Regions from separate parts of the Clostridium sp. LIBA-8841 genome, predicted to be linked through region 1. Evidence: riboswitches for the same ligand, from Rfam matches in the RefSeq annotation. Region 1 holds a riboswitch; each other region holds the start of a gene.
What was found. Region 1 has a riboswitch for S-adenosylmethionine ahead of metK (methionine adenosyltransferase). Riboswitches for the same ligand answer to the same signal wherever they lie in the genome.
Positions count from the first base shown of each region.

Region 2: it holds a riboswitch for S-adenosylmethionine, as region 1 does, so the genes downstream of both, AC2A4K_RS15260 (Na+/H+ antiporter NhaC family protein) here and metK (methionine adenosyltransferase) in region 1, are expected to answer to the same signal.
Region 3: it holds a riboswitch for S-adenosylmethionine, as region 1 does, so the genes downstream of both, metF (methylenetetrahydrofolate reductase [NAD(P)H]) here and metK (methionine adenosyltransferase) in region 1, are expected to answer to the same signal.

Region 1 covers NZ_CM173488.1:3,283,281-3,293,820, reverse strand. The annotation lists gene mreB (rod shape-determining protein MreB) at 1-786, shown strand, start outside; gene yyaC (spore protease YyaC) at 825-1,355, opposite strand; gene AC2A4K_RS14465 (hypothetical protein) at 1,456-2,118, shown strand; tRNA gene AC2A4K_RS14460 (tRNA-Thr) at 2,282-2,357, shown strand; tRNA gene AC2A4K_RS14455 (tRNA-Tyr) at 2,363-2,448, shown strand; tRNA gene AC2A4K_RS14450 (tRNA-Val) at 2,453-2,528, shown strand; tRNA gene AC2A4K_RS14445 (tRNA-Thr) at 2,546-2,621, shown strand; tRNA gene AC2A4K_RS14440 (tRNA-Tyr) at 2,627-2,712, shown strand; tRNA gene AC2A4K_RS14435 (tRNA-Thr) at 2,743-2,818, shown strand; tRNA gene AC2A4K_RS14430 (tRNA-Tyr) at 2,824-2,909, shown strand; SAM riboswitch class I at 2,986-3,092, shown strand; gene metK (methionine adenosyltransferase) at 3,327-4,502, shown strand; gene nagA (N-acetylglucosamine-6-phosphate deacetylase) at 4,724-5,860, opposite strand; gene recD2 (SF1B family DNA helicase RecD2) at 5,997-8,231, shown strand; gene AC2A4K_RS14410 (hypothetical protein) at 8,249-9,211, shown strand; gene AC2A4K_RS14405 (ComF family protein) at 9,187-9,846, shown strand; gene hpf (ribosome hibernation-promoting factor, HPF/YfiA family) at 10,298-10,540, shown strand, end outside.
Region 2 covers NZ_CM173488.1:3,438,546-3,449,085, reverse strand. The annotation lists gene AC2A4K_RS15300 (GDSL-type esterase/lipase family protein) at 1-2,626, shown strand, start outside; gene AC2A4K_RS15295 (HNH endonuclease signature motif containing protein) at 2,692-3,096, opposite strand; gene AC2A4K_RS15290 (hypothetical protein) at 3,288-3,980, shown strand; tRNA gene AC2A4K_RS15285 (tRNA-Arg) at 4,082-4,158, shown strand; tRNA gene AC2A4K_RS15280 (tRNA-Gln) at 4,162-4,236, shown strand; tRNA gene AC2A4K_RS15275 (tRNA-Gly) at 4,307-4,380, shown strand; tRNA gene AC2A4K_RS15270 (tRNA-Lys) at 4,425-4,500, shown strand; gene AC2A4K_RS15265 (pyridoxamine kinase) at 4,635-5,477, shown strand; SAM riboswitch class I at 5,554-5,718, shown strand; gene AC2A4K_RS15260 (Na+/H+ antiporter NhaC family protein) at 5,820-7,133, shown strand; gene ispF (2-C-methyl-D-erythritol 2,4-cyclodiphosphate synthase) at 7,268-7,738, opposite strand; gene AC2A4K_RS15250 (class D sortase) at 8,136-8,789, shown strand; gene AC2A4K_RS15245 (anti-sigma factor domain-containing protein) at 8,850-9,863, shown strand; gene rluF (23S rRNA pseudouridine(2604) synthase RluF) at 9,884-10,540, shown strand, end outside.
Region 3 covers NZ_CM173488.1:2,376,397-2,386,936, reverse strand. The annotation lists gene AC2A4K_RS10330 (alanine/glycine:cation symporter family protein) at 1-782, shown strand, start outside; gene AC2A4K_RS10325 (lysophospholipid acyltransferase family protein) at 827-1,555, opposite strand; SAM riboswitch class I at 1,715-1,827, shown strand; gene metF (methylenetetrahydrofolate reductase [NAD(P)H]) at 1,905-2,789, shown strand; gene AC2A4K_RS10315 (vitamin B12 dependent-methionine synthase activation domain-containing protein) at 2,812-3,483, shown strand; gene AC2A4K_RS10310 (homocysteine S-methyltransferase family protein) at 3,476-5,827, shown strand; gene AC2A4K_RS10305 (homocysteine S-methyltransferase family protein) at 5,935-6,774, shown strand; gene AC2A4K_RS10300 (GNAT family N-acetyltransferase) at 6,821-7,417, shown strand; gene AC2A4K_RS10295 (alpha-mannosidase) at 7,732-10,311, shown strand.

The DNA.
Region 1 (10,540 bases):
AAATATTTCATTAAAAAAGGTGTTGGAAATAGAAGAATATCAGCGCCAAAGGTTATGGTATGCATACCTTCTCAAGCAACTGAAATAGAGAAAAGAGCAGTTATAGATGCTGCTAAAAATTCAGGAGCTAAAAATGTATATCTTATAGAAGAACCATTAGCTGCTGCCATAGGAGCTGGATTAGATATATCAAAAGCTAGTGGCCATATGGTTGTAGATATAGGCGGAGGAACAGCAGACATTGCTATAATATCTTTAGGTGGAATTGTTATTAGACAATCTGTGAAGGTCGCTGGTGATAAATTTGATGAAGCTATAATCAAGTTTGTTAGAAATAAATATAAACTTATGATTGGTGAGAGAACTGCCGAAGAACTTAAAATAAATGTTGCTACAGTCGTAGAAGGAAATAGAAATGAGTTCATGGAAGTGAGAGGAAGAAATTTAATAACTGGTCTACCTGGAGTTATAAAAGTAGATAGTGAAGAACTTAGAATGGCATTAAAAGATCAAGTAAATATAATTGGTGAAGCGGTACATTCTGTTCTTGAAAAAACGCCACCAGAGTTAGCTGCTGATATAATTGAAGAAGGAATTCTTATGACTGGTGGAGGAGCTTTACTAAATGGTTTAGATAAATTCATTGAGCAAAGAACTGGCGTTAAGGTTAATGTAGCAGAAGATGCTGTAAGGTGTGTAGCGGAAGGAACTGGAAAGGTTCTTAAAGCCTTTGAAAAAATAAACTTAAGTACGGACGATTTAGAAGTAAAATTAATTGATGAATAAAATTAACCATATATCTCTTAATATTAAGAGATATATGGTTAATTTTTTTTTGTACTTAAATAATAAGCATGTATTAGAGCATCAACGATAACTTTAGCCATGTCTAATATGAAGCTTAATCTAATAGGTCTAGTAGTAAATAAATCTATATTTTCCGATGAATCAACTATTGCAATAATAGAAGTATCACCAACGCTTCTTAGAGTTTTCCCAACACCTTTTCCTGGGTGTATAGGCTCGTTTCTAGTATGAATTTCTCCAATAGATTTTGAATCTCCTAAACAGGCATCTATAGCTATTATTTTATATCCAGGATAATTTTTTAATATCTCAGTTATTTTTTTATCAAGATTAAGTGCATGTATAGGAGAGTCAAGTGTACCAAATATATTTAAAGGAAAGAATTTTTCTTTCAATAGAGTTCCAACTAGTGGTCCTAAACAATCACCTATACATTTATCTGTACCTATACATACTATTAATGTTTTTTCATCTATATTATCTTTTAAAAAATTTGAAATTTCATAATATGCTAAATAATGTTCGTAATAAGTCTTTATTTTATTCAAGGCTTCACCTCCTGATTAATTATATGAAAGGATAGTAAGAAATATTAAAGAGAAGTATAAAAAAGATTTTAGGTGGCAATTATTAAAAGAGGAGGTGAATATGTTTATGAATAGAGGATTTTTAAGTTTTCTAATACTTTTCTTTACTACAATTACAATGGGGATTATGTTGTACTTTGTTAATTTAAATTTTGAGCATAGCCCAAAATTTGAAGTTAATAGTATAGAAAAAGAAAAGAAGAATCATTTAGATGAAAACAGTAATGAAAATAAAGAATATAATAAAATTGAGGAAAAAAAAGAAAAAGAAGATAATAATAAATTAAATCAAAATAATAATTCTGATAAAAAAGAAGATGATATTTTTGATGAGTATGAACTTGAAATAGAAGAAAATGAAGATGAGATAGAAGAAAAAATCGGAGAGGCAGTAAAAGATATTGAGAAAAATAAAGATAATAATAATTTTGAAGTAAAGGATTCTTTGGAAGAAGAAAGCAAAGAGGTCTTTAGGATGGATAAATATTCAATTCCGAAAAAAATAGCAAAATCAGATAAGCTTAAATTGATGTCTATAGCTAAAAATTTATCTATATTAGATTATGGAATATTATTAGAGCATATTAAAAGAAGTGATGAGCTAGATGCTGCAGTTGATATATTTAGAATTTTAAAGGATAGATTAGAGGAGAATGAGTACAAGGAAATGAAAGATATATTGAGTCCATACATAAATATTGAGTTGATTGAAGAAAATATATAATTAAAAAAGAAGTAAACAAAAGATATATAGAGAAAATTCGAAATAACTTAACATAATTATCAAAAATGGGCTAAAATTGAGTTTGAAATAAAAAGCGTAACAATATATACTAAATCTTGTCGATTGGCGGTGAGTCAAACCGACAAAGAAAAATAATAAATATGCTGGTGTGGCTCAATTGGCAGAGCAGCTGACTTGTAATCAGCAGGTTATCGGTTCAAGTCCGATCATCAGCTCCATAAGTGGTGGAATTCCCGAGTGGCCAAAGGGGGCAGACTGTAAATCTGTTGTCGGACGACTTCGAAGGTTCGAATCCTTCTTCCACCACCAATAAGGTCGCATAGCTCAGCTGGGAGAGCACCTGCCTTACAAGCAGGGGGTCACAGGTTCGATCCCTGTTGCGACCACCATTAAAAATAATAAATATGCTGGTGTGGCTCAATTGGCAGAGCAGCTGACTTGTAATCAGCAGGTTATCAGTTCAAGTCTGATCATCAGCTCCATAAGTGGTGGAATTCCCGAGTGGCCAAAGGGGGCAGACTGTAAATCTGTTGTCGGACGACTTCGAAGGTTCGAATCCTTCTTCCACCACCATTTATTTAAAAGAAAACAAAATATTAATATGCTGGTGTGGCTCAATTGGCAGAGCAGCTGACTTGTAATCAGCAGGTTATCAGTTCAAGTCTGATCATCAGCTCCATATGTGGTGGAATTCCCGAGTGGCCAAAGGGGGCAGACTGTAAATCTGTTGTCGGACGACTTCGAAGGTTCGAATCCTTCTTCCACCACCAGCAAGAGACACTTGGAAATAGTGTCTCTTTGTTTAAAATAATATCTCAATAAAATAGAATATTTAGTATTTATATACTCTTATCCAGAGAGGTGGAGGGAAAAAGGCCCTATGAAACCCGGCAACCAGTGAGAAATCACCACGGTGCCAATTCCGGTAAAGAATTTTCTTTACAAGATGAGAGAAGATAAATTTAGTGTATAACTAGAATCTCTTCTTAAATCTTTTAAAGATTTAGAAGAGATTTTTTTGTTAATAAAATATATCTTAAAAGCGCGCATTAAGATATGTAATTTTTAAAATGAAAAAACTAAAGATATTATTTTATATAGTTGGAAAGAATAATTTAATAAATAATTAAAAAATGAAAGGGGTGAATCGGCTATCTTATTTAGCATAGTAAGATAGCATTATAGCCATGAGAAGATTATTTACATCAGAATCAGTTACTGAAGGACATCCAGATAAAATATGTGACCAAATTTCAGATGCAGTTTTAGACGCTATATTTGAAAAAGATCCAAATGCAAGAGTTGCTTGCGAAACAGCTGTTACTACAGGATTAGTAATGGTAATGGGAGAAATAACAACTAATTGTTATGTTGATATTCCTAAAATAGCTAGAGAAACTATCAAAAATATAGGTTATGATAGAGCTAAATATGGTTTTGACTGTGAAACTTGTTCAGTTATGACTACAATTGATGAGCAATCATCAGACATAGCTATGGGAGTTGATGAAGCTCTAGAATCAAGAGCAGGAGAAAAAATTGACATAGATGCAGTTGGAGCTGGAGATCAAGGAATGATGTTTGGTTTTGCTACTAATGAAACTGAAGAATTTATGCCAGCACCAATAGCTATGGCTCATAGATTATCAAGAAGATTAACAGAAGTAAGAAAGAACGGAACTTTACCTTATTTAAGACCAGACGGAAAAACACAAGTTACTGTTGAGTACGAAAATGATAAACCTGTTAGAATAGATGCTATAGTAATTTCAACACAACATGGTCCAGAAATATCTCAAGAGCAAATTCAAGCTGATTTAATGGAACATGTTATAAAAGCTGTTATACCAGCAGAATTATTAGATGAAAACACTAAATATTACATAAATCCAACAGGAAGATTTGTTATTGGTGGACCTCAAGGAGATTCAGGATTAACAGGAAGAAAAATTATAGTTGATACTTATGGTGGATATGGAAGACACGGTGGTGGTGCTTTCTCAGGAAAAGATCCAACTAAGGTTGATAGATCAGCTGCATATGCTGCTAGATGGGTAGCTAAAAACTTAGTAGCTGCAGGTATTGCAGATAAGTTAGAAGTTCAAGTTGCTTATGCTATCGGTGTTGCTAGACCAGTATCAATCATAGTAGATACTTTTGGAACTGGAAAAATATCAGATGAAGAAATAGTTAATATAATAAATAAGGTATTTGATTTAAGACCAGGTGCTATAATAAGAGACCTAGAATTAAGAAGACCTATATACAAACAAACAGCAGCTTATGGACACTTTGGAAGAACAGATTTAGATCTTCCATGGGAAAAGTTAGATAAAGTTGAAGAGATAAAAAAACATCTTTAAGATAAATAGAGTTAAAGTTCAGAAGTTTATATTCTTCTGAACTTTAACTTTTTTATGTTGATCTAAGCAGGAAGAGATAGCTTAAAATCAACCTTTACTTAAAACAGAGCCTAATATTATTTTGATTATTAAATTAATGTTTTATGAAGTTAGATGATAGTTAATATGGTTTATAAATAAAAAAATACTTTGGATTAATCCAAAGTATTTTTTTATTTATATTAAGCTTTATGAACTAGTTTTCCATTAACTATTACATATTTTATGTTTATATCTTCATCAAAGATAATTAAATCAGCATCATAGCCTTCTTTAATTAATCCTTTTCTATCTTCAACTTTACAATGTCTAGCCCCATTATAAGTAGCCATTTTTATAACTTCATAAAGTGGGTATTTTGTATTGTTAAATACATTTTTAACAGCTACATCTAAAGTTAAAACTGAACCAGCTAAAGAACCAGTTAATAATCTAGCAGCTCCATTTTTAACCTCAACATCTTGACCACCTAATGAGTATCTTCCATCTGGCATACAACAAGCCATCATAGCATCAGTTATTAATAAGACTTTATCTGGTGTTTTTTGGTTATAAGCTACTCTTAAGCTTGGGAATGAAATGTGAATACCATCAGAAATTGTTTCTGTAGTTATATCGCTATCAAACACAGCACCTACAACACCTGGTTCTCTATGAGTAAATGGAGTCATAGCATTGAAAAGGTGAGTAGAGTGAGAACAACCACATCTTATACCTTCCATAGCTTCTTCGTAAGTAGCTTTAGTGTGTCCCATTGAAACAACTATTCCTTTTTCGCTTAAGAATTTAGTAAGTTCTTTAGCCCCATCTACTTCTGGAGCAAGAGTTATTGAAACAACATCATCTTCAAAAGCTCCAACTAATTTATAGAAGTTTTCTTTTGATGGAGGTATTAAGAAATCAGGATTTTGAGCTCCTATAGCACTTGGACTTATGAAAGGTCCTTCAAGGTGAGCTCCTAAAACATTTGCTCCATCAGTTCCTTCAACTTTAGCTTGGTGTATAGCTCCCATTGATTTTAAAACATCTTCAGCAGCTACCGTCATTGTTGTTGGTGTGAATGAAGTAGTACCATGCTTAACTATTACTTTTGAAATTTCATTAATAGCTTCATAAGTACCATCCATAGTATCGTGTCCACCAGCTCCATGTATATGAACATCTATAAATCCAGGAGATACATAAAGTCCTTGTCCATCTAGTATTTCACAATTAGTTTCTTCTTTCGGGTTTATAGCTTTGATTTTTCCGTTTTCTACTAGTATATTTCCAGGTTCAATCCTATCTAAATATACTATATTACAATTTTTTATTAACATACGAATCACCTTCCTCATAATAATCTTAAGATTTAAATTTGACTAAGTCAACAAAATCAGCTTCATGATTTAAAATTAATAATTGTGATATAATTAATAGTAATAACAATTTAAGAGAAACCTTTTAGGAGGTAATATGGAAGCATTAAATGGAATAGTTGAAAGTATAGTATTTAAAAGCTCTGATACAGGGTATACAGTTATAAAGTTTAGAGAAAATAATAATATTCATACAGCAGTTGGTGTATTACCACATGTAAGAGAAGGACAAAATTTAAAACTTTCAGGAAGTTGGGTTAATCATTCTCAGTTTGGAAAGCAGTTTAAGGTAGAAGAATGTGAAGAGATATTACCAACTTCAAAGGATGGAATAGAGAAATATTTATCTTCTGGAATAATACAAGGTATAGGTCCAGTTACAGCTAAAAAGATTGTAAATAAATTTGGAGAAGATACGCTTAATATTTTAGATAATAATATAGAAAGACTAAAAGAAATAGAGGGGATTGGTAAGAAAAAATTAGAGACAATAATTGAATCTTATCAAGAACAGAGAGAATTAAAAAATATAACTATATTTTTACAAACACACGGATTGAGCGTAAATCAATGTTTAAAAATTTATAAAAAATATGGTTCTAGTTCAGTTGAGACAGTCAAGAATAATCCTTACGTACTTTGTGATGAAATTTCAGGAATAGGATTTAAAACATCTGATAAAATAGCCAGAAGTTTAGGAGTAGAAATTGATTCTCCTTTTAGAATTCAAAGTGGTATAAGATATGTAATAAATGAATTTTGTGCAAATGGGCATACTTTCATGCCTAAGGATGAACTTATAAAAGAAGCAAGCAACGTGTTGACTGTAAGTGGAGATATAATAGAAGAAAATATAAAGAATGCGGCTTTAGATAGAAAAATAAAGTTAGAGAAGGTTAACAATAAAGAAGGTGTTTTCACAATACCTAACTATTATTGTGAACTTGGAATAACTAATAGAATTTTAACCTTAGCTATAAGCAATTTTCAAAATATAAATGTAGATGTAGATCATTTAATAGCTCAGTTTGAAAATAAAAATAATATAACTTTTGCAGAATCTCAGAAAGATGCTATAATAAGTGCTTTTCAAAATGGAATAGAGATAATAACTGGAGGACCAGGAACAGGAAAAACTACTATAATAAAGTGTATAATTGAAATTTTTGAAACTTGCGGATTAAAAGTTCTCTTGGGAGCACCTACTGGAAGAGCTGCAAAGAGGATGAGCGAATCTACAGGAAAAGAAGCAACGACAATACATAGAATGCTTGATATGGGAGTTTTTGAAAAGGAAGAAAGTGTTTTTATCACTAACACAGAAGAACATTCATTAGAAGCAGATGTAGTAATAATAGATGAGGCATCTATGATTGATATAACACTTATGAATGCTTTACTTAAATCTATTAAGGTTGGAACTAGACTTATAATAGTTGGTGATGTTGATCAGCTTCCATCAGTAGGAGCTGGAAATGTTTTAAATGACTTTATAGAGAGTGGATTTACTAAAGTTGTACGTTTAAAAGAGATTTTTAGACAGGGAAAAGAAAGTATGATTGTTGTGAATGCACATAAAATAAATAAAGGAGAAATGCCTAAATTAAATGAAAAAGGAACTGATTTCTTTTTTATAAAAAATGATATCCAAGAAGGAATATTAAATACAATAATAGATTTAATAAACACTAGATTGCCTAAGTTTAATTCAAATTGGGATAAGTTAAAAAATATTCAGGTTTTAGTTCCTATGAAAAAAGGTGTTTTAGGGGTTACAAATTTAAATGAAAAAATACAAAATGTCTTAAATCCTAAGGCGACATATAAAAATGAAAAAGAGTTTAGAAGTATGATATTTAGAGAGGGAGACAAAGTTATGCAAATAAAAAATAACTACTCTCTAAAGTGGACTAGAATAGCTGGAAAAGGGGAACACGAAGGTTCTGGAGTGTTTAATGGAGATATGGGATTTATAGAAAGTATAGATCTAGAGGGGAAAAAATTATCTATAATCTTTGATGATGAAAGAAAAGTAATCTATGACTTCATGTATTTAGATGAATTAGATTTAGCCTATGCAATTACTATACATAAAAGTCAAGGAAGTGAGTTCCCAGTAGTAATAATACCTGCTTATATGGGAGCACCATTACTTATGAATAGAAATTTATTATATACAGGAATAACAAGAGCAAAAGAAATGGTAGTAGTTGTTGGAATACCAAAAGCATTAAAATATATGGTTGATAACACAAGAAGTATGGAACGTTATTCTTCATTAAATTGGAGAATAAAAGAAGTAATATCAAATGAGGTTTTTGAACAAGATTAAATTAGGGGGATTTTAATGTGAGTTTGTATGGCGATAATTTCAGAATGGAGAATAGGTATGGTAATATATTAAAAAGGTGGTATGTAAAAGGGGATGAAATATTTATAAATTTGATATGTGAGCCATATCAAAATTTGAATTTTATATGTGATTTGATTAGTGAATGCTTAAGAAATAATGAAAGAGTACTGTACGTAGGGAAAAATAGAAAAATCTGTAGTAGTGAAGAGTTAAATTCAATCAATTTCCAGTTTGAATCATTTAATAATATTTTTAATATTAAAAAGAAGTTTGACTTAATAATATATGATGATATAAGTTTTTATTCGAATAAAAGCAGTATGGAATGTAGTGAGGATTTAATATATTTAAAGCGTTTATCTAAAAAGATAATAATATGTTCAGTAGATAAGGTTTTTAATAATATAAATCACATAGAAATATTAAACCAAGAAAGAAAAACTCACTTTTTAGAACCAAGATTAATAACAACTAGATTGAACTTAATAAATTCAATGCCTTATGCTTTATATAATTATATTGAATGGTTTATAAGAGAAAAGAGAGTTTTAGTTGTGTATGTTCCAAATGAAGTTAATTTAAATAGAATATATGAATATTATACTGAGGATTTAAATTTAGAAGATAAGGTTAAAATAGTAAAAGAGGATAAAAAAAATTCTCTTTTACAAGTAATAAATGAAAGTATATTTAAAAAAGAGGGAATTATTTTTATAACAGACTCGTTGCATGAATATTTTGATTCTATTCCTAATTGTGATTTAATTATTTATTCTTTTGAAAAAGAATTTATTGATTACAAAAAAATAATATTTGCATGTGGGGCTTTATGTAAAAATAAGTGTATAGGAAAAGAAATAATATTATTAAGCAATGATGAAAATGAAAATATAGAAACTGCTAGGAGGTTAGCAAGAAGCTTTAATGAAACTTTATGGAGATATGCAAAAATAAGGTAAACTATTTCTTCCAATGCTTATTAGAAGCTATTTATCCAATAGAAGAAAAATGCTATATATGTAATAAGGAAAGTAAGAAAATAATTTGTGACAAATGTAGAAGAGAAATACCAAAGGCAAGTGATATATTGATTATTGAAGAATGCACAATGATGGTTTGCTCCTATTATTCTTTTATAGTTAAGGATTTAATATTAAGACTTAAATATAAAGGTGATTTTCACGCTGGAGAAATATTGGTGCTACTACTTGAAGAAAAGGTGAAAGAAGCAAATTTGAATATTGACTTTATAACATATGTTCCAGTAGCAAAGGATGCACTTAAAAAGAAAGAGTTTAATCAATGTGAATTTTTAGCTAAGGAATTAGCTAAGCAGTTGGATGTTAAAGCTATAGAAACACTAAAAAAGAAAAATAAAGTTAAAGAACAGAAATCATTATCTAAAGAAGAAAGAGAAAAAAATGTAAGAGACGCCTTTAAACTTAAGGAAAATAAATGTTTAGAAGGAAAGAGCATTATACTTTTAGATGATGTCATGACAACAGGTGCTACTCTAAAATCTTGCATAAGGGAATTGAAAAAAATCAAAGATATTAAAATTTTTTTATTGACTATTGCAAAAAGTAATATATAATAGTAATGTAGCTAGGTTTGTGGTTGAAAGTCGATGCCAGTCGCAGGCGAAACGATCCACGTAAGTTAAACAAAGTTTTAATGAGCATGGTGCGGCTTAGAAGTAAGACCTACCAGCCAATAAAGGCTGAGAGGGTTAGTAGTGAGAGGTTGATTCCGGGTAGCAAAAGCTCCAGTAGGCGAGTGTGGGGTCAAAAACCAGGTCAACTAGCTATAAAAAAGGACTATGATTTTCATGGTCCTTTTTTAATTTTGTCAAGTTACATTAACTATAAATAATTTAAGCAAAACGAAGATTTAATAGGACATGTATTCACTAGATGTTAAAATTTTCAGTAAATTGAGATAATTTAAACTTGTATAAATAGCTATAAGGGAGTACAATTATATTATAAAGTTAAAACCTTTACATTAGTTAAGGTTACTTGTTTTTTTTGAAAGGGGCTGACTATATGAAAGTAACAGTATATGCTAAAAATATAGAGTTAACAAATGCTTTAAAGGATTCCGTAGAAAAGAAGATATCCAAATTAAGCAAGTATTTTGAACCAGAAGTTGAAGCAAAGGCCACTTTAAGCGTAGAAAAAAATAAACAAATCATAGAAGTTATGATTCCTTTTAATGGAATACTATTAAGAGGTGAAGAATCTACTGACGATATGTATAAGTCAATAGACTTAGTCGAAGAAAAAATC
Region 2 (10,540 bases), 160 kb from region 1:
TGTGAATATAGGGGGAGAGAATGGAGCAGAGTTATATGTAGACGGAAGTAAGTTATATTCTACTGGTAATAATATTAACATGAGCTTTTTTAATGGAGTAAATACGCCAAATAATTTAAATATAGGTAGAATATTAACCAGTGAAAATCAGAATGGACAATGGTATTTAAATGGAGAGATATCAAATATAAAAGTTTTTGATACGGCATTAAGTTCCAGTGAGTGTTTAGCTTTAAGTGAAGTAAATGAAGAATCTAACCCGGAACCAGAGGGAGAAAAGGAAGAGTTAATTAAAATGCTAAAAGGAGATAAGGATTTAAACGTAGTATTTACTGGAGATAGTATAACTCATGGCCCATTGCATACAAAAGGATACAGAAGTTACTCAGAACATTTTAGTGAAAGATTAAAAGGAGAAAGTATAAATAGAGTTACTAAAGAGGATAGTATGGTTTTTAATACTGGGGTTTCTAGTGCCACCACTAGAAATATAATAAACGGATTCGATACTTGGGTTAGTTTATATAATCCAGATATAGTCTTTATAATGATTGGTATGAATGATTCATCTAATCAAATGGTTCCTTTAGATGAATATAAAAGAAATGTAAGAGAGCTTGTTGATAGAGTAAGAGAAGGAGGAGCTATACCAGTTCTTCAGACAAGTAACACAATAAGAATGTCTTCTAATAGAGAGAGTCTTCCACTTTATATGGATGCTGTTAGAGAGATTTCAAGAGATAAAAATGTTACCTTAATAGATCATTATAAACATTGGGAAGATTTAGAGAAAGAAAATCCTAATATTAAAAATGAATTTTTGAATGATTCAATTCATCCAAATGAAAAAGGACATTTAGAAATGGTTAAGCTTATTTTTAAGGAACTAGAAATTTTTGAGGATGATAGTTATACCTGTAATTTAAATTATCCAATAAAAATAGAAAATGATTTTGGAAGGAGTGTAGATACAACATATTACCCTAAATATGAAGGCATAGAAGGAAAAGAAAGTTTAATCAATTATAATCTAGATAAGAAATTTAATGATGATTTTATAGACAAGTCAGAAGATTTGAATAAGGTCAGTAATTTAGGAAAAGGAACTATAGTCTCTAGGTTTAAAGTTGAGAATAATAGAAATGCTCAAACTATTTTAAGTCTTTCTGATTCTAGAGATGATGCTAGTAATGTTACTTTAGCTATAAATAATGGAAGTATTCACTTTTCAGCAAGAGAAAATGGGGTTTTCAAAAGTAATATAACTACCTCAAGAGGAGGTTATAATGATGGAATGTGGCATACAGTTGCAGTAGATGTAAGTGAAAGTGGAACTAAAATATATGTTGATGGAGAAATGATTCACAGTGATTCAAATAAAGGATTTTTTAATACTGTAACAGAAGCAAATACCTTAAATGTAGGAAGAAATTTAGATTATAAAACTTCTGGTGAATGGTTCTATTATGGGGATATATCTTATATAGATGTATATGATAATAATTTGTCTGAAGAGGAATTGATTAAATCAACTAAGGAGAATTTAAATGAAAACTTAGTTGATATTATAAAGATAATAAATGAAAATGAAAAAGTCTCTTGGGTATTTTTGGGTGATGATGATACTACTGGAAAAGGAGATACTTTTGGTTACAAGAATTATGTAGAGTATTTGGAAGAAAGAGTACGTTGGGAGTTAAATGGTGGAAGTATGGCTAAAAGAGAAAAGTTTATGGTGAACTCCGCTGTAGAAGATGCTAATTCTGAATATTTATTAAGTAATTTTGATAATTTAGCCACTAAATATAATCCTAAAGCTACTTTTATTATGATTGGAGGCAATGAAAACATTACTCCTGAAGAATTTAAAGCCAATTTAATTTCAATAGTTAATAGAACTGAGGAAATAGGAGCCGTACCAGTTTTACAAACACCAATTAAGAATGAAAAGAATATAGAGGATTATGTGCAAGTTATAAGGGAAGTAGCTAAAGAGGAAGAAGTATTATTAATAGATCACTATGAGTATTGGAGAAAATTAAATGAAAATCAAGAATGGCTTGGAGAATCTTGGCTCTTAGAGGGGAATCCAAATCATAGGGGACATCTAGAAATTGCTAAGAAAATTTTAAAGGATTTAAGAATATATAATTATAATAGTTTAACTTGTAGTTTTTCATTAGATACACCAGGTGATGCTATATTTGAAGAAGTTAGAGAACAGTTAGATTCTATTATAAATGAATATAAAATATTAAGTGATAATGTCAAAGAAGGATATGAAGTTGGAGAGTATATCTACGGTGCTAAAAGACTTTTAAATGATGCTTTAATTAAGGCAGAAGAATGTTTAAATACAGGTGCTGTAGGAAAAATGAAAGAAAATATAGGAGCTCTTCAAGATGCTAAAGTTATATTTGATTCATTAGAGATAAATGAATTAACGGGAGATTTAAATGATGATGGTTTCTTAAATATAGGTGATTTATCATTAGTCTCAATGAATTTTGGAAAAAATTCAAACTCTGAAGGATGGAGTGAAATAGAAATTTATGATTTAAATAAAGATAAGGTTATAGATAAATTCGAAATAGAGTTTATTTCTTTAAGAATATTAAATAATTAGAGAAATAAAAAAATAAGGCTGTATCAAAACCTAAAATTAAATTAATAGTTTTGATACAGCACATTTTATATACAACTTATTGCTTTTTGCAACATGAAATCTTCTATATATTCTTCTGAATAAACTTTTCTGCCCATGAGATTAAATATTAATTCATCTCTAGAATATCCTTCTTTATAACGCTTTAGGTTCTTAGTTAATTTTTTTAAGGAACCTGGTGTAAGCCCTAGCATAGTTTTTATATCATTACCGGTATAAAAACTTTTTATAAAAAGCTCATTAAGTTTATTCTGCATTTCAAGTTTATAATTTAAATCTACAAACTTATCTCTATGTGGACCATTTTTAGAACGGTGATGTTTCTTACATAAATATTTATAATTTAGTTTGAAATCTAGACCACCTTCTGCTCTATGAACTATGTGATGAACATCAGCGTAATCACCACAAATCTCACAACAATAAGACATATAATCCTCCTTAATTTTGATATACCCATTTATAGTAATAAAATAGCATAAAAAAATAGTTTAATCAATATAAGCGAGCTTTTTTAAATAGATATGAGGGTATATAAAGAAATTTAGGATTTTTTACACTTTGATGTTAAAAAAAGTTAGCAATATAATTAAATTATAAAATATATAAAGGGGGTTTTAAGATGCGTAACTTATTTCGTCAAAGATTAAAAAAAGAAGAAAATCCCGAGAAGTATTGGGGTGAATTAATAAGAAAAAATGAAACCCTAAAAGGAAGAATGTTCAAAGATGAACCTATAACTAAAGACACAAAATATCTACATTATGTAATATTTAATAGACATGTTGGATTCCAAAATGTTTGGGTAATGGTACCTGATTTTAATAGCCTCATACAGTTTATACAATATGTCTTTATGCCAGAGGCTTATTATAAATGGGTTGAAGGAAAAAGAAAATTAGTAACACAAATTCCATCAAATGATGTAGAAAAAATTATCTCTATAGTAAAGAGTAAAGCAACAGAAGAAGATAGAGAGAAAATGAAAAATGATATTTTAGCATTAAGAAAGTTAAATGGATTTAATGCTGAAAATGGAATGAGAAAATTAAAAATATTCTGTAGTAGATTTAATAACAATTGGATTGGAGATAAAGATGAGTTTTTATACTTAAAAGTCTTCAATAATGCTGAAGAATTAGGTAAGTTTGTTGTTGAAACTAACTTACAAACTGATTGTGAAGATTGTTATGAAAAAACTATAGGAATGACTACAGAAGAATGGTATAGAGTTTGTAAAAATGCTGATAAAAATAAAGAGGATGGAGAAAAATTTAAAACTGTGTTATTTAAGTACTTGGAAGATATTGTTTAAAATTAAATTCGCTTAGTATTAATAAAAATATAAAATAAATTCAAAAAAATGTTGACAATTTTTAAATGATTATGTATAATAATTTTTGTTGATTCAAGTTTGTATCTTTAGCTCAGCTGGATAGAGCAACGGCCTTCTAAGCCGTGGGTCAGGGGTTCGAATCCCTTAAGGTACACCATGTTGGGATATCGCCAAGCGGTAAGGCAACGGACTTTGACTCCGTCATTCGCAGGTTCAAATCCTGCTATCCCAGCCATTTTTTTGAATAATAAATCAAAAAATACTTGACAACATGTTAATATTATGTTAACATATAAACATACCAAGCGGGTGTAGTTCAATGGTAGAACACCAGCCTTCCAAGCTGGATACCCGGGTTCGATTCCCGGTACCCGCTCCATTTTTTAAGGTTTTACTGTAAAATTCTCTTAAAAAATGCAATATGCACCATTAGCTCAGTTGGTAGAGCACCTGACTCTTAATCAGGGAGTCCAGGGTTCGAATCCCTGATGGTGCACCAAGCATCGCTTACTAAGGCGATGCTTTTTTTATTTTAAAATATATCGGTACATTTGATATAAGAAAAATTAATTAATATAATACTGTGTAATGAGAAATATATATTTTAGAGCGGATTTTTGAAGGGAGATAAAAATGAAATCTATGAATAAAATTGCTGCTATACATGATATTTCATGTTATGGAAGAGCAGCTTTAGCGACAATAATTCCTATATTATCTTCAATGGGTAATCAAGTATGTCCACTTCCAACTGCGGTTTTATCAACACATACAGATGGATTTGGAAAACCTGCAATTAGAGATTTAAGTGATTTTATATATGAAACTAAGGAGCATTGGAAAAAGCTTAACTTAGGTTTTCAATGTATTTATAGTGGATATTTAGCAGATCCTAATCAAGTTAAATTTGTAGAGGACTTTATAAAAGAATTTAAAGAAGAAGATACTTTAGTTGTTATAGATCCAGTTATGGCTGATAATGGTAAGCTATATGATGGCATGAGTGAAAAAATGATTGAAGAGATGAGAGTTTTGATTAAGAATGCTGATATAATAACTCCTAATATTACAGAAGCTACTTTACTTTTAGGAAAAGACTATAAAGAAAACTTAACTGAAGAGGAGATTAAGGAGTATTTAATTTCCTTGGGAAACTTAGGACCTAAAATAAGTATAATAACAAGTGTACCAAGTTCAAAGGGAAATGAATATATTGATACTGTGCTGTATGATAAACAGGAAAAGATGTTCTACAATTATTCTCATAAAAAAATAAATGCATTTTATTGTGGAACTGGAGATGCCTTTGCATCCTTGTTAATAGGATGGATACTAAGAGGCGAATGTGATGAAAAAGCTTTAGAAAAAGCATGCAACTTTATAGCAGAGGCAATAGAATATAGTGAAAAATTTGATTATCCACCTAATGAAGGAATATTGCTTGAAAGTTTGTTATATAAATTAGTAAGTAAATAAATTATTAAAAACAATATAAATTAAATTGACAAAGTAATTTTGGCGTGTTAGTATTAAAAAAAATAAAATTTAATAAATCTTATCAAGAGAGGTGGAGGGACTGGCCCTGTGAAACCCAGCAACCGGTAATTCTTTGCGGTTAAAACAATACTGATTTTAAAATAATAAAAGTCAGTAATAATTTCATGTGCAAAGATTTATAGCGGTGCTAAATCCTGCGGTAGAAACTGAGAGATAAGAAAGAGAATCTGTAAGAATAATAACTTCTATCCTGGGATAGAAGTTTTTTTATTTTGTAGGATAAATAAGATAGGTTTATTAAATAGATTAGGAGGAGAGAAAATGAAAGAAGGAAAGTTTTCAGCATTATTACCATTAATAATTTTTGTATCAATCTATTTAGGAACTTCAATAGTAATGAAAGATTTCTACTCGGTTTCTATTTTAGTTCCTGGGATAATAGCCGCATTAGTCGGAATATTTATGAACAGAAAAAGAGGGATTGAGAAGAACATAGAGATATTCTGTAAGGGAGCAGGAAATAGCAATATAATCTTAATGTGTTTAATTTTTATATTAGCAGGTGCTTTCGCAGAAGTGGCTAAAAACATGGGAGCAGTAGAATCAACAGTAAACTTAGGTTTAACAATATTACCTAAAAACATATTAATAGCAGGAATATTTATAATATCATCATTTATAGCTATATCATTAGGAACATCAATGGGAACAATAGCTGCCATAGTACCAATAGCTATGGGAATTGCAGAAAAAACTAATATAGCATTACCTCTTATAGTTGGGGCAGTAGTAGGTGGAGCTATGTTTGGAGACAACCTATCAATGATTTCTGATACAACAATAGCAGCAACAAAAACTCAAGGTTGTGAAATGAGAGATAAATTTAGAATAAACTTTAAGGTTATATTACCATCAGCTATTTTAGTAATTATATTATATACATTCTTAGGAAGTGGTTCTAATGCTTCTGTAGGACAATATGACTATAATTTAATAAAAGTTATTCCATACCTAGGAATTTTAATAGCAGCATTAATGGGGGGAAATGTAATTGCTATATTATCAGGTGGAATAATTTTAGCTGGAGGAATCGGATTCTTTACTGGGGCTATGGATTTAAAAGCATTCTTTGATTCTATATCAGCTGGAGTTGCTGGAATGAGTGAACTTATATTAATTTCAATAATAATTGGAGGAATTGTTGAGATTATAAAAGAAAATGGCGGTATAGATTATGTATTAAATTTAGTTACTAAAAGAATCAATGGCAAAAGAGGGGCTGAATTTGGTATTGGATTATTAGTAAGTTTAATTGATGCATGTACTGCAAATAACACAATTGCTATTGTTACAGTTGGACCTTTAGCAAAGGATATTTCAAATAAATATAATTTAGATTCAAAGAGAGTTGCAGGAATATTAGATATGTTTTCTTGTGCAGTTCAGGGAATAATCCCATATGGAGCACAGTTAATGTCAGCAGCAGCTTTAACAGGATTAAGTTCATTTGAAATAATGAAATTCTTATTTTATCCATATTTAATGGGAATAAGTGCAATAATATTTATAGCATTTTTCCAAAAGAAAGAGAATACTGAAACAAGTGAAGAATTAGATGTTGCAGTAACTCAATAAACTATAAAAAGCAATAAGCACTAAAAAGGGGATTTTAGATATCGGATTTAAAGAAATGTAGTATAAAGTTGGATTTTATAAGTTATAAAAAGAGTATATACCTTCCAATGTTAAGGAAGTTATATACTCTTTTTTTATTTCATTAAAAGACAGATACTTTGAGAAGAAATTCCTTTACCTGAGCCAGTAAAGCCAAGACCCTCTTCAGTTGTTGCTTTAACATTTATTTGGTCTAAATTTATATTTAACGCTTTTGCTATATTTTCTCTCATTGTAGGTATATGAGGAGCCATTTTAGGTTTCTGAGCTATTATTGTTGCATCTATATTGGATATTTTATAGTTATTTTTATATATAAGTTCACCAACGAATTCAAGAAGCCTTATGCTATCTGCCCCTTTATATTTAGGATCAGTATCTGGGAAATGCTTACCTATATCACCTAAAGCTGCAGCACCTAAAAGCGAATCCATTATTGCATGTAATAAAACATCAGCATCTGAGTGACCTAAAAGTCCTTTTTCATAAGGAATTTTAACTCCTCCTAAAATTAAATCTCTATTCTCAACTAATTTATGAACATCATATCCCATTCCGATTCTCATTTTTATCACCTCTTAAAAATATTTATCATTATGGTGAGAGCCACCATAATTTCTATGGTTTCATTATATATAATTATTATTATGTTATCAAAGAGTATTAATCTTTATTATAATTTAGCAAAGATTAAAAATAAATTTGTAACATAAAGAGTGTAATATATAATTAAAATATAAATAAATTAAAGAATTCAAATTTATGAAAAAGATGTATTTACTGTATAAAATTTTATATAGATATGATATATGCTATGGTATAATAAATTGAGATTTAATTAAAGAAAATAGTGCTATTGCTTTTAAATATTTAAATTTATATAAAAGTAGTTATTTTAAAGCTTAAATTAGTAGATAGCATTATAATAAAAGGGAAAATTAAATAGAAAGGGTGCATTGAGAAGTGTGGGGAAAAATTAAAAATGTTTTAGGGATTTTTTTAATTGTTGCAGGGGTATCTCTTATTGGGATAACAATTTGGATGAAGTATGATACTTATAAACAACAACAAGCGGTTTTGGAGAGTTTTAAGAATCTAACTTTTGATGTTCCAGAAGGTGAAAATTCAAATGGTGAGGCAACTTTTGAAGAAGAGAATGATGGTAATAACAAAGTTGAAGGTAGTGAAACTAAAGAGAGTAAGAAACCAGAAAAGGCACAACTTGAAGAAGGAAATGGAATTGGTATTTTAAATATTCCAAAGATAGACTTAGAAATTGGTATAATAGAAGGCGTTAGATATGAAGATATCAAGTATGTAGTAGGTCACTTTCCAGGAGCACCTATGCCAGGAGAAAAAGGGAACTTTGCTATAGCTGGACATAGACAGTCATATTTTGGAGAGGCTTTTAAAGACATTGATAAACTTGAAAATGGGGACAAGGTTAATGTTACTTATAATGGAAAAGAATATACTTATGAAGTAACAGATATGTATGAGGTTACTCCAAGTCAAACAGAAGCTTTAGAGCCTACTAAAGATGCAACAATGACTTTAGTTACATGTACTATGGATGCTAAAAATAGAGTAATAGTAAAAGGAAAGTTAGTGGAATAAGACTGGGTTTTTGCCTTAGTCTTATTTTTTGTAAAATATATATAAAGGAGTGTAGCTTAATTGAGTGAGGTAACTTTTAGAAAAGATAAATATATGTTTTCTACTAGAAATATAAAGAAGAATCTAGATAAGAATATCTTAAAAAAAGAAATAAGTACTTTTATAAAAGAACTTAGAAAATTTAAAGTTAATATAAAAAATCTTTCTAATGAATCTTTTAATCTTGAAGAAAGAAATTTAATTCTTAATATAGCATATTTTTTAGTTGATGAGGAAGTTCTCTTAAGAAAAATATTGAATAGAAGAGAGTTGCCTACAAAAGTTATAGCTAAAAAAACAGGCTTTAGTAATGAAAAGATAATCAATTGGTCAAACTATATAATTGCTTATATAGTTTTATTATACAATGCAAATTATACAAATTTAGCAATGTATCTAAATATAAACTTTAAGGATTTAGAAAGCCTTGCAGTTATAAAAGGAACTAAGGGAGAAGAGACTGTTTATAAAGGATTAGTTATGTTAGAAGGGAAAAATAGTACCATAATATTAACTAAGGAAGGCCAATTTATAAGAATAAAAACAAGATGTGAAAATAAAGTTGGAGAGGAACTGTCCGGTAAGGAAAAGAAAACTTTAAGACATTATAGAAAGATAATAATCAGTGTTGTTTTAATTGCCTTTGTTCTTATAGGTGGATTTACATTTATTTATAAGCAACAAGAAACTACCATATTAATTCAAGGAACATCCAAAGTCAAAATTGGATTAAATAGATTTAATAGAATAGTCTATAGTTATTCACCAACAGAAAAGGGAAATATATTAGTAACAGAGTTAAAGTTAAATAATGATAAATTTGAAGATGGAATGATTAATATATTAAAAGGCTTTGAGGAGCAGGATATGATACCATCAAATAGAATTGTTAGTATTTATATAACTGGAAAAATGGTGGATACTATAGATTTAAATAATATCACAGCTTATGTTGATAGTGTAAACAAGGATGATAATGCAAATAATAATTTTAGAATAAAGATAAATAATTCAGGGTATGAAAAGAAAAATTAATAAGAAAGGGATTATTTATAGTGAGAAAAGTATCAAGGAATAACAACAGAAGAGAAAAAAGTTTTTCTAATAAAAAAAAGCATAGAAATGAAGAGAAAAAAATTAATAATCCAACAAAACAAAAAATAGCAAAGAAGGCTTCAGAAAAAGATATAGTTATATCAAATAAAAATGAAGTTAGAGATGAAGTTAGATTAAATAAATACATAAGTGAAACAGGATTTTGTTCTAGAAGGGAAGCAGATAAGCTTATAGAACAAAGAAGAGTCAAAATAGATGGAGTTGTTGCAACAACAGGAATGAAAGTTTCAAAAGGACAGAGTGTATCTATTGATGGTAAATCATTGAAGGTTGAAAATGAACTTGTTTATATAGCTTTAAATAAACCTGTTGGAATAACTTGTACAACAGAAAGCAAAGTAAAGGGAAATATAGTTGATTTTATGAATCATGAGAAGAGAATATTTCCAATAGGAAGATTAGATAAGGACTCTCAAGGATTAATATTCATGACTAATGATGGGGATATAGTAAATAAAATTTTAAGAGCAGGAAACAATCATGAAAAAGAATATGTTGTTACTGTAAATAAACCTATAACTGATGAATTTATAAAAGGTATGAGTAATGGTGTTCCTATACTAGGCACAATTACTAAGAAGTGTTTAGTAAAAAAA
Region 3 (10,540 bases), 910 kb from region 1:
TAAAGAGAATATCTAGCGTATCAGAAAAGGTTGTTCCTTTAATGGCAGGTCTTTATATATTAGGAGTTTTAATTGTTATAGCTTTTAATTTAGATAAGGTTCCAAATGCCGTAGTAATAATTATAGAGAGTGCTTTTAATCCTAGAGCTGCCTTAGGTGGAGCTGTGGGAATTAGTATAATAACTGTTATGAAAAGTGGGATAGCAAGAGGAGTTTTCTCGAATGAAGCTGGCCTTGGAAGTGCTCCAATAGCAGCGGCTGCAGCTAGGACTAAGTCACCAGTTAAGCAAGGACTTATTTCTATGACTGGTACATTTTTTGATACAATTCTTATTTGTACAATGACAGGTATAGTTATAATTCTTACAGGTGCTTATACAGGAAATTTAGAAGGTGCCGCCCTTACAACGCAAGCTTTTGAAATGGGTCTTCCTATTAGTAATATAGGAACATATATAGTTAATATAGGACTTATATTCTTTGCTTTCACAACAATATTAGGATGGAATTATTACGGGGAAAGATGTGTTGAGTATTTATTTGGAATAAAAGCAATAAAACCATATAGAATATTATATATACTTCTTGTTGCTGCAGGATCATTCTTACCATTAACATTGATATTTATAATAGCTGATATTGTTAATGGATTAATGGCAATTCCAAACCTTATAGGTATTATTGGATTAAGAAAAGTAGTTATAGAAGAAACAGAAGAATTCTTTAAAGAAAAAGCTCTTAATAAGAAGAGTGTTGAATTAGAAGGAACTGTTTTAAATTGATATAAATAAAAAAATCCATGAGTAAATTTTACTCATGGATTTTTTTATCTTCCTTCATTAGGAAGTTTGCTTCTAACGATATTTTCAACTTTTTCAGGAAGCTCTGCAATTTCTTCCTTAGTAAGTTTATCAGTATAAACTGGTGGGTGAATATAAAGATTTACTTCACCAGGTTTTATAAAATAATGATTTCCTTCCATTATTTTATATGTTCCATCAATTGTAAAAGGCACTATAGGAACTTTTGATTTAGTAGCTAATTTAAAACTACCTGCTTTAAATTCTCCTAGTTTACTACAATGACTTCTTGTTCCTTCAGGAAAAACAACCATTGAATATCCTTCTTTTAATTGCTTAATTCCTTGTAAAATACCAGCCATGGCTTTTTTAGGATGATCTCTATCAATAAATATAGCTTTTGAAAGTAGTATCCAATCTTTTAGTATAGGCATTTTTTCAAGTTCTTTTTTTGCTATGAATCCTTTTGGTCTATCAATAGAATACATGACAACAGGAATGTCCATATTACTTTGATGGTTACCAACAAAAAGAACAGGTCCTTCAGGAATATTTTCTAAGCCTTCAACGTTAACTTTTATTCCGGCATCTTTAAGAAAAGTATGAGCTATCCTTCTACTACATTGATAGATATATTCATCTCTTTCTTCAAGCTTACCTTCCTCTTCCATTTTATTTATTTTTTTTATATCAGATAAGGATTTTATTAATGTCCAGGCATATCCTTTTCCATACCAATATATAGATCTAAACATATATTTCGCCCCTTTAATATTACTAGTACTAAGTAATATTATAACAGTTTTAAAAAAATATCAAATATGTAGTGTGTTTTACAAATTATAATAATAAAAAAAACTTATATATTTACTATTTTATTTTTATATACTATAATTTACCAAAACAGAATATTATTCTTATCAAGAGAGGTGGAGGGACTGGCCCTGTGAAGCCCAGCAACCTATAGTATAAATAAATTTTATTCTATAACGGTGCTAAATCCTGCAGGTTTACTGAAAGATAAGTTTTGAAGTTGAGAAAATTAGAGATTTTATGCCTAAAGGATTATTTCCTTTAGGCTTTTTTATTTTTAGGAGGGATTTTATGAATATTAAAGAATTATTTGATAAAAAAGAATTTGTGTTTTCATTTGAGGTTTTTCCTCCAAAGGAAAGTACTCCAATAGAAAATATATACAGAACTTTAGAAGAGATACAGGAATTAAAACCAGATTTTATAAGTGTGACTTATGGAGCAGGTGGAAATTTTGTAAGTAATAGAACAATAGAATTATCATCAATAATAAAAAATAAATACAATTTAGAAACTTTAGCACATTTAACTTGTATAGGAGCAGAAAAAAAAGATATAGAGAAAACTTTGAGCATATTAAAAAGTAAAGGAGTAGAGAATGTATTAGCTTTAAGAGGAGATAAAAGAGAAAATATTATATCGGAATATAATTCTTCCATAGATTTAATAAAACATATTGGAAAATATAAAGATATAAATATTGCAGGAGCTTGTTATCCAGAAATTCATCCAGAAGCCATTAACAAAGATAAGGATTTAGAATTTTTAAAAAGAAAAGTAGATGCTGGAGCTAATCACTTAATATCTCAATTATTTTTTGATAATGATATATTTTTTGATTTTCTAGAATCCTGTGAAAAGAAAGGAATAGATGTACCAATTCAGGCTGGAATAATGCCTGTAGTTAATAAAAAACAAATAGAGAGGATATTATCTCTTTGTAGGGCAACATTCCCTAAAAAATTTATGAAAATAGTAAATAAGTATGAGCATGATAAGGAAGCTTTAAGAGATGCTGGAATAGCATATGCAAATGAGCAAATAATAGATTTAATCTCTAGCGGGGTAAGAGGTGTGCATTTATATACAATGAATAATTCATATGTAGCAAAGAATATAGTAAGTGGAACTAAAAATATTATTAATTCAGTAAATAGAAAGGAAAAAATATCTTAAAAGGAGAAAGAATTATATAAATATGAAAATTACTAATATAGATAAAAAAGAAGTGCTTAGATATTTAGGTGTAAAAGGAAATGAAGAAGATTTTGAACTTATAGATAAATGCATCGAAGAATGCAAGGAAATAGCTGATTATAGAGTAACCTATAGAGAATATGGTTTAGAAGAGTATAAAGATAATTTAAAAATATTAGGAACTGAAAAAATTTTAAAGGGAGTATCTATAAAGAGACATTTAAAAGGGTGCTATAAGGTGATTTTACTAGGAGTTACCTTAGGATATGAGATAGAAAGGGCTATAAATAAGTATGAGAAGATAGATTTGTTAAAAGCTCTCGTATTAGATGCCTGTGCTACTGCTGCCATAGAGGAAGTCTGTGATGAAATTGAAGAGGCTATAAAGGAAAAGGTTGAAAGTAAAAATGAGTTTATAAGAGAAAGATTTAGTCCAGGGTATGGAGATTTTTCAATAGAATTTCAAAAGGATTTTTTAGAGTTAATAGATGGGCAAAAAGCAATAGGTTTAAATTTAACAGAGAGTAATATTTTAATACCTAGAAAATCAGTTACAGCAATAATAGGAATAAGTAAATGTAGAAATAATCAAGCTTCCATAAGAAGTTGTGATCAATGTAGTTTTTATACAAAGTGCAATTATAGGAAAGGCGGTAAGAGATGTTATGATTAAGATTTTTGATGGGGCTATGGGGACTATGCTTCAAAAGTTAGGATTGAAGCTTGGGGAGAATCCAGAAGTTTTTAATATATATAATGAAGATATTATATATGAAGTTCATAAAAGATATATAGAGGCAGGAGCAAACTTTATAACTACTAATACTTTTGGAGCAAATAGAAAAAAATTAAGAAATACAGATTTTAAAGTAGAAGAAATTATAACAAAAGCTTTAGAAATAGCAAAGAGAGCTAGAGAGGGAAATGAAGTGAAAATAGCCTTAGATATAGGTCCTATAGGAGAACTTTTAGAGCCTATGGGAACTCTAAGTTTTGATGAAGCTTATGATATATTTAAGGAACAGGTTATAGTTGGAGTAAAAAATGGAGCAGATATTATACTTATAGAGACAATGAGTGATTTATATGAAGCTAAGGCAGCTATTTTAGCAGCAAAAGAAAATTCTAACTTGCCTGTATTTTGTACTATGAGTTTTGAAAAAAATGAGAGAACTTTTACAGGATGTATTCCAGAGAGTATGGCTATGACATTAGAAGGATTAGGAGTTGATGCTTTAGGTGTTAATTGTTCTTTAGGACCTAGAGAAATGGAATCAATAATAAAAAGAATAGTAAAATCAACTAACAAGGATGTAATAGTACAGGCTAATGCAGGAATGCCTAGTATAGATGGAGATAGGACAAGTTATGAAGTTGATAAATATGAATTCGGTGAATATGGAGAAAAATTTGTTTCTCTAGGTGTTAATTATATTGGTGGATGTTGTGGGACAACTCCTGAATATATAGAGGAATTATCGAAAAGATTAAAAAAGAAAGAAAGTATAAAAAGAGATAAAGTTAGTCTAACAGGTGTATGTACGCCTTCACTTACTATAAGTGGAAGAGGAGTTTCTGTAATTGGAGAGAGAATAAATCCTACTGGGAAAAAAAGATTTAAAGAGGCTTTAAAAAATAATGATATAGATTATATTGTGAAACAGGGGATTGAACAGGTTGAAGCTGGAGCAAATATTTTAGATGTTAATGTAGGAATTCCAGATATTGATGAAGAAAGCATGATGGTTAAAATCGTAAAGGATCTTCAAAGTGTTTTAGATGTTCCTCTTCAAATAGACTCTTCTAATCCAGAGGTAATAGAAAAGGCACTAAGATATTATAATGGTAAATGTATTTTAAATTCAGTAAATGGAGATGAAGAGACTTTAGATAGAATACTTCCAATAGTTAGAAAATATGGGGCTATGGTTATTGGGTTGACCTTAAGTAATAAGGGAATACCAAAAACCTGTGAAGAAAAAATAAAAATAGGGAAAAAAATAATAGAGAAAGCTTCAGAGTATGGAATTAGTAAAGAGAATATAATTTTAGATCCTCTTATATTAACAGCAGCAACAAACCAGATGGAGGTTAGAGAAACATTAAGGACTATTAGAAAAATAAAGAAGGAGCTTGGAGTTAAGACTACTTTAGGAGTTTCAAATGTTTCCTTTGGATTGCCAGAAAGGGAAAATATAAATGAAGTATTTTTAGGAATGGCTCTTAATGAAGGACTAGATTTTCCTATAGTCAATCCTAACAAAGAGGGAATAATGAAAGTTGTAAGAGGATTTGAACTTCTTTATGGATATGATAAAGGGGCTAATAAGTATGTAAGTTATTATTCTAAGAAAAATAATATTAAGGAAGAAAATCTAAGAGAAAAGGGAGGAAATATTTTAACCTTAAAAGAAATAGTCATAAAAGGATTAAGAGGAGAAGCAAGAAGAAAAACAGAAGAACTTCTTAAAAGTTTTAAAGGCATGGAAATTGTTAATAAGGAATTAATACCTGCACTAGATAGGGTTGGAGAAAAATTTGAGAAAGAAGAGATATTCTTGCCACAATTAATAGCATCAGCTGAAACGGTTAAAGAATCCTTTGAGGTTATAAAATCAAGTGTTGATTTCTCTAAAGAGGATAAAAATAAGGGGTGCATAGTATTAGCTACAGTAAAAGGAGATATACATGATATTGGTAAAAATATAGTTAAAGTTATTCTAGAAAACTATGGTTATGATATTATTGATTTAGGAAAAAATGTAGAACCAGAAGAAATTTTAAAGGTGTGCATTGAAAAAGATGTTAAATTATTAGGTCTCAGTGCTTTAATGACAACAACTTTAAAGAGTATGGAAGAGACAATAAAAAGAGTTAAAGAAAAAGACTTGAAAACTAAAATATTTGTTGGAGGAGCTGTTTTAACAAAGGAATATGCTAAAGAAATAGGAGCAGATTTTTATGCTAAAGACGCTAATAGAGCTGTAGAAATAGCTAAGCAAATATTTAAAATTTAAAGCTATGTTTTAGGTAAGTGTTAATTTTAGCTAGTTTAAAATATGGTTTTATTTAAAAATAAACATTAAATAAAAAAGAAGTAAATTTGATTGGAGAATACATTAAGATGAAAAAATTAGATTTGAAAAATGAGTTCATAGTAGCTGATGGCGCTATGGGAACTAGGATTATGGAGTTAGGAGTAAATTTAAAAGAGACTCCTTCAGAACTTTTAAATATTAAAAGGCCTGAATTAATAGAAAAAATTCATAGAGAGTATAGAGACGCTGGAGCTAACTTAATACTTTCAAATACATTTATGTGCAATGTTATAAATGCAAAAAAGAATAATTATGATTTAGAAGAGGTTGTAGAAGCAGGTGTTAATATTGCTAAAAAAGTGTGTGAGAAGAATGGAATAGTTGCTTTAGATATAGGGCCTCTTTCATATTATATAGAAGAAACTAATGAAAATTTTAAATGTGTTGTAGAAGAAAATACAGAAAGAATAATTAACTCGTCAAATAATAAATTTGATATTGTTGTTTTTGAAACTTTAGGAAGTATAGAAGAAGCAGAATTTGCAATTAAAAAAGCAAAGGAACTAACAGATAAACCAGTTATATGTTCTTTTACTTTAGCTGGGAAAAAGGATATTCCTAAGTTTATAAAAGAGATGATTTCAATTTTGGAGTCTTGTGAAGTAAGTGCCTTAGGAATAAATTGTACAGAGTATGAGGAAGTATTAAAGGCGTTAGATATTTTAAAAGAAAATACTTCTCTTCCTATTATGATAAAAGCTAATTTAGGAATACCTAAAAAAATAGGGGATGAACTTATATATGAACAGACTCCAGAAGAATTTAAAGATTTGTCTAAAAAGGCTATTGAAAAAGGTGTAAATATAATAGGAGGATGTTGTGGAACAACGCCTAAATATATAAGAGCTATTTGTAACTTAATATAGAGTATAAGTTATAAATATTTATTAATGGTATAATAAGGTGGATAATATGAGTATTAAAAATCAACTTTTAGAAAATAAAATAGAAAAATTTTTCTTAGAGTTTCCAATTTTTGAAACTAAACGATTTATACTTAAAGAGATAGAAGAAAAGTATAAGGAGAATTTCATTAATTTATTTTCAGATGAAGATGTTATGAAATATTCTGGAACAGAAGTTTCTAATCCAGAAAAACAAGTGGATTTTTATCTAAAAAAAGTTAAAGTAATGTATAATGAGAAAAAAGGCATAAGGTGGGCTATAGTCAATAAGGAAAGTAAAGAGTTCATTGGAGATATAGGTTTTTATAATATGGATTTTTATTCTAATAATACTGAGATTGGGTATACTGTAGCAAAGAAGTTTTGGAGGCAAGGGGTTGCTTCTGAGTGTATTAAAGCTATAGAAAACTTTGCATTTGAAAATTTAAGTATGAATAGAATTGTAGCTATGATTGATAGTAATAATATTTCATCAATTAAACTATCAGAAAAGCTTGGATTTCATAGAGATGGAATATTAAGAGAACATTATTATAATAAGAATAGAGATGAATATATTAATATATGCGTTTATTCAGTTATAAAAAGTGATATAAAAATATAATAAGATTAGAGCAATAAATCATTAAAAGTCGGTAGTTTTAATGATTACTGACTTTAAATTTTAGCTATGTTTTAGTTGAGTGTTAATTTTTAGATATAACCGTAAGATAGGTCTTAGGGAATATCTAAAATCAATATCAGTTTAAAACATGGCTTAATTTTTTATATACAACTTTGATAAAAAACCAATTAGCTAAAATTAAACAATCTATAAAAAGTCCACTAAACATATAAGAATGAAAATTGAAGAAACAATCTGTAAACGTATATAATCTAGGTATAGGTTAATGAACTTTAGATAAGGAGAGGTTAGACATGAAAAAAGTACACGTAGTTTCACATAGTCATTGGGACAGAGAGTGGTACATACCATTTCAAAAACATAGAGTTAAATTAGTAGATTTTATGGATTCATTAATAGATACATTAGAAAATAATGAGCATTTTAAATATTTCCATTTAGATGGACAAACTATAGCTTTAGATGATTATTTAGAAGTAAAGCCATATATGTTTGATAGATTAAAGAAGCTTATAGAAGAAGGAAGACTTCATGTAGGTCCTTGGTATGTTCTTCAAGATGAATATTTAATAAGTGCAGAAGCAAATGTAAGAAATATGCTTTTAGGAATGAGATTTGCAAAGAGATTTGGAGATCCAGTAAAAATAGGATATTTCCCAGACTCATTTGGTAACATATCTCAAGCACCTCAAATATTAAGAGGATTTGGAATAGATAATGCAGTTTTTGGTAGAGGAATAACTCCAATAGCATTTGATAACCAAAAGGTTGAAGAAGCTGGAGAGAATGAGTACCATTCAGAAGTATTATGGAAATCACCAGATGGATCAGAAGTTTTAGGAATACTTATGGCTAACTGGTATAGTAATGGTAATGAAATTCCAGCAGATAAGAAAGAAGCTGTTGAATTCTTAAATGACAGAGTTAACAAGGCAGATATGTATGCTACAACAAATCAAATATTATTAATGAACGGATGTGACCACCAACCAGTTCAAACAAATGTTGGTGACATAATAGATAATGTAAAAGAAGATGTTGATTTTGAATTAGTTCATAGTAACTTAGTTGATTATATAGCTGATGTTAAAGACGAAGTTAAGGACTTAAAAGAAGTTACTGGAGAGTTAAATGGCCAATATACAGATGGTTGGTGGACTTTATGTAACACAGCTTCAGCAAGACTTTATTTAAAGCAAATGAACAATAAGTCTCAAGTTCTTTTAGAAAGATATGTTGAACCTTTAGGAGTTATGGCTTCATTAGAAGGAAAGAAATACGAAAGTGATTTCATACTTCAATCATGGAAATACTTAATTCAAAACCATCCTCATGATTCAATTTGTGGATGTAGTATTGATGAGGTTCATCAAGATATGGTAACAAGATTTAAAGCTAGTATGCAAATATCAGAAGAAATGATAGATAGAAGTACTGAGCATATGCTAAATCTAGTAAATGGAACTACTACTGACAGAGAAAGCATCGTTGTATTCAATACATTAGGATGGGATAGAAGTGAAGTAGTAGAAGCTACAGTTGATGTAAATAAAGAATCAGGAATAGAAAACTTTAAGGTTGTTACAGAGAATGGAGAAGAGGTTCCATCAGTAGTTGAAGCTTTAGGTGAAACATTTAAATATACTCTTCCAAACAATAGATTTAGACAACCAGAGTATGTAAATAGATTTAAAGTTAAGTTCTTAGCTAATAATATAAAAGCTTTAGGATTAAAATCATTTAAGATAGTTACATGTGAAGTTATAGAAGAAAAGGAAGTTTCTCAAGATTTAACTTTTGAAAATAAATTCTTCTCACTAAAATTCAATGAAAATGGTACATTTGATTTACTTCATAAAGGAACAAATAAAGAGTATAGGAATTTAAATGCCTTTGAAGATTGTGGAGATATAGGAGATGAATACATCTTTAGAGCTCCAGAGAAGGATTTAGTAGTAAATACTTTAGGAAATAAGGCTGAGATTAAAGTATTAAAAGATAATGAAGTAGAAAAAGTTATTGAAGTTAAAAATACTTTAGAAGTTCCAGTAGAAGCTGTTAAGAAAGAAAGTAGAAGAGTAGAAGAAATGACAGAAATTAAGTTAGTTTCTACAATAGTTCTTAGCGAAGTTTCTAGAAGAGTAGATGTTAAGGTTGAAATAGAAAATACTGCAAAAGATCATAGAGTAAGAGCATTATTCCCAACAGGAATAGAAGCAAGCACTCACTTTGCAGAAGGACATTTTGATGTTATAGAAAGAGAAACAACTCCATGGGAAGGATGGCAAAATCCTTCTAACTGTCAAAAACAAACTAACTTTGTTGATGTAAATGATGGAAAAGTTGGTCTTATGGTTGCTAATATGGGATTACCTGAATATGAAGTATTAAGAGATGGAGAAAATACTATTGCTATAACAATATTAAGATCTGTTGGAGAGTTAGGAGATTGGGGAGTATTCCCAACACCTGAAGCACAATGCTTAGGAAATAATATTGCCGAATATTCAGTAATAGCTCATGAAGGAGATTACACTGGAGAAAGAGCTTACGAAGAAGCATACAACTTAAATACTCCAATGTTAGCTCTTCAAGGAGATTTCAAAGTAGAGGACTCTTTAGTTTCAATTACAGGAGAAAATATAGTTTTATCAGCATTTAAGAAAGCTGAAGATAGAGATTCTATAATAGTAAGAATATTTAATATTTCTGATAAAGAAGAAAACTTCCAAATAAAAGTTAATAGAGATGTTAAGGAAATAAACGAAGTTAACTTAAATGAGGAAATTATAGAAAAACTAGAAGTAAAAGAAAATGCTATTAATGGAATTATTTCAAAGAAACAAATAAAAACATTTGAAATAGTACTTTAATCAAGAAGTGTAAGAGGGTGTATCTTTAAGGTATATCCTCTTTATTAATTTAAGTTGTCTTTTATAAGAGAACAGTTGTGTTTTAAAATGTAGGGTGATATACTTTTTATATAGATATATTTAAATTAAAAGTATAATTTAGTAGATGGAAGGATAAGTTGTAAACGTATATTTTATCTAATAAAGGAAATAAATTAAAATAATAGGGTTGCTTTAATAAATAATTAGG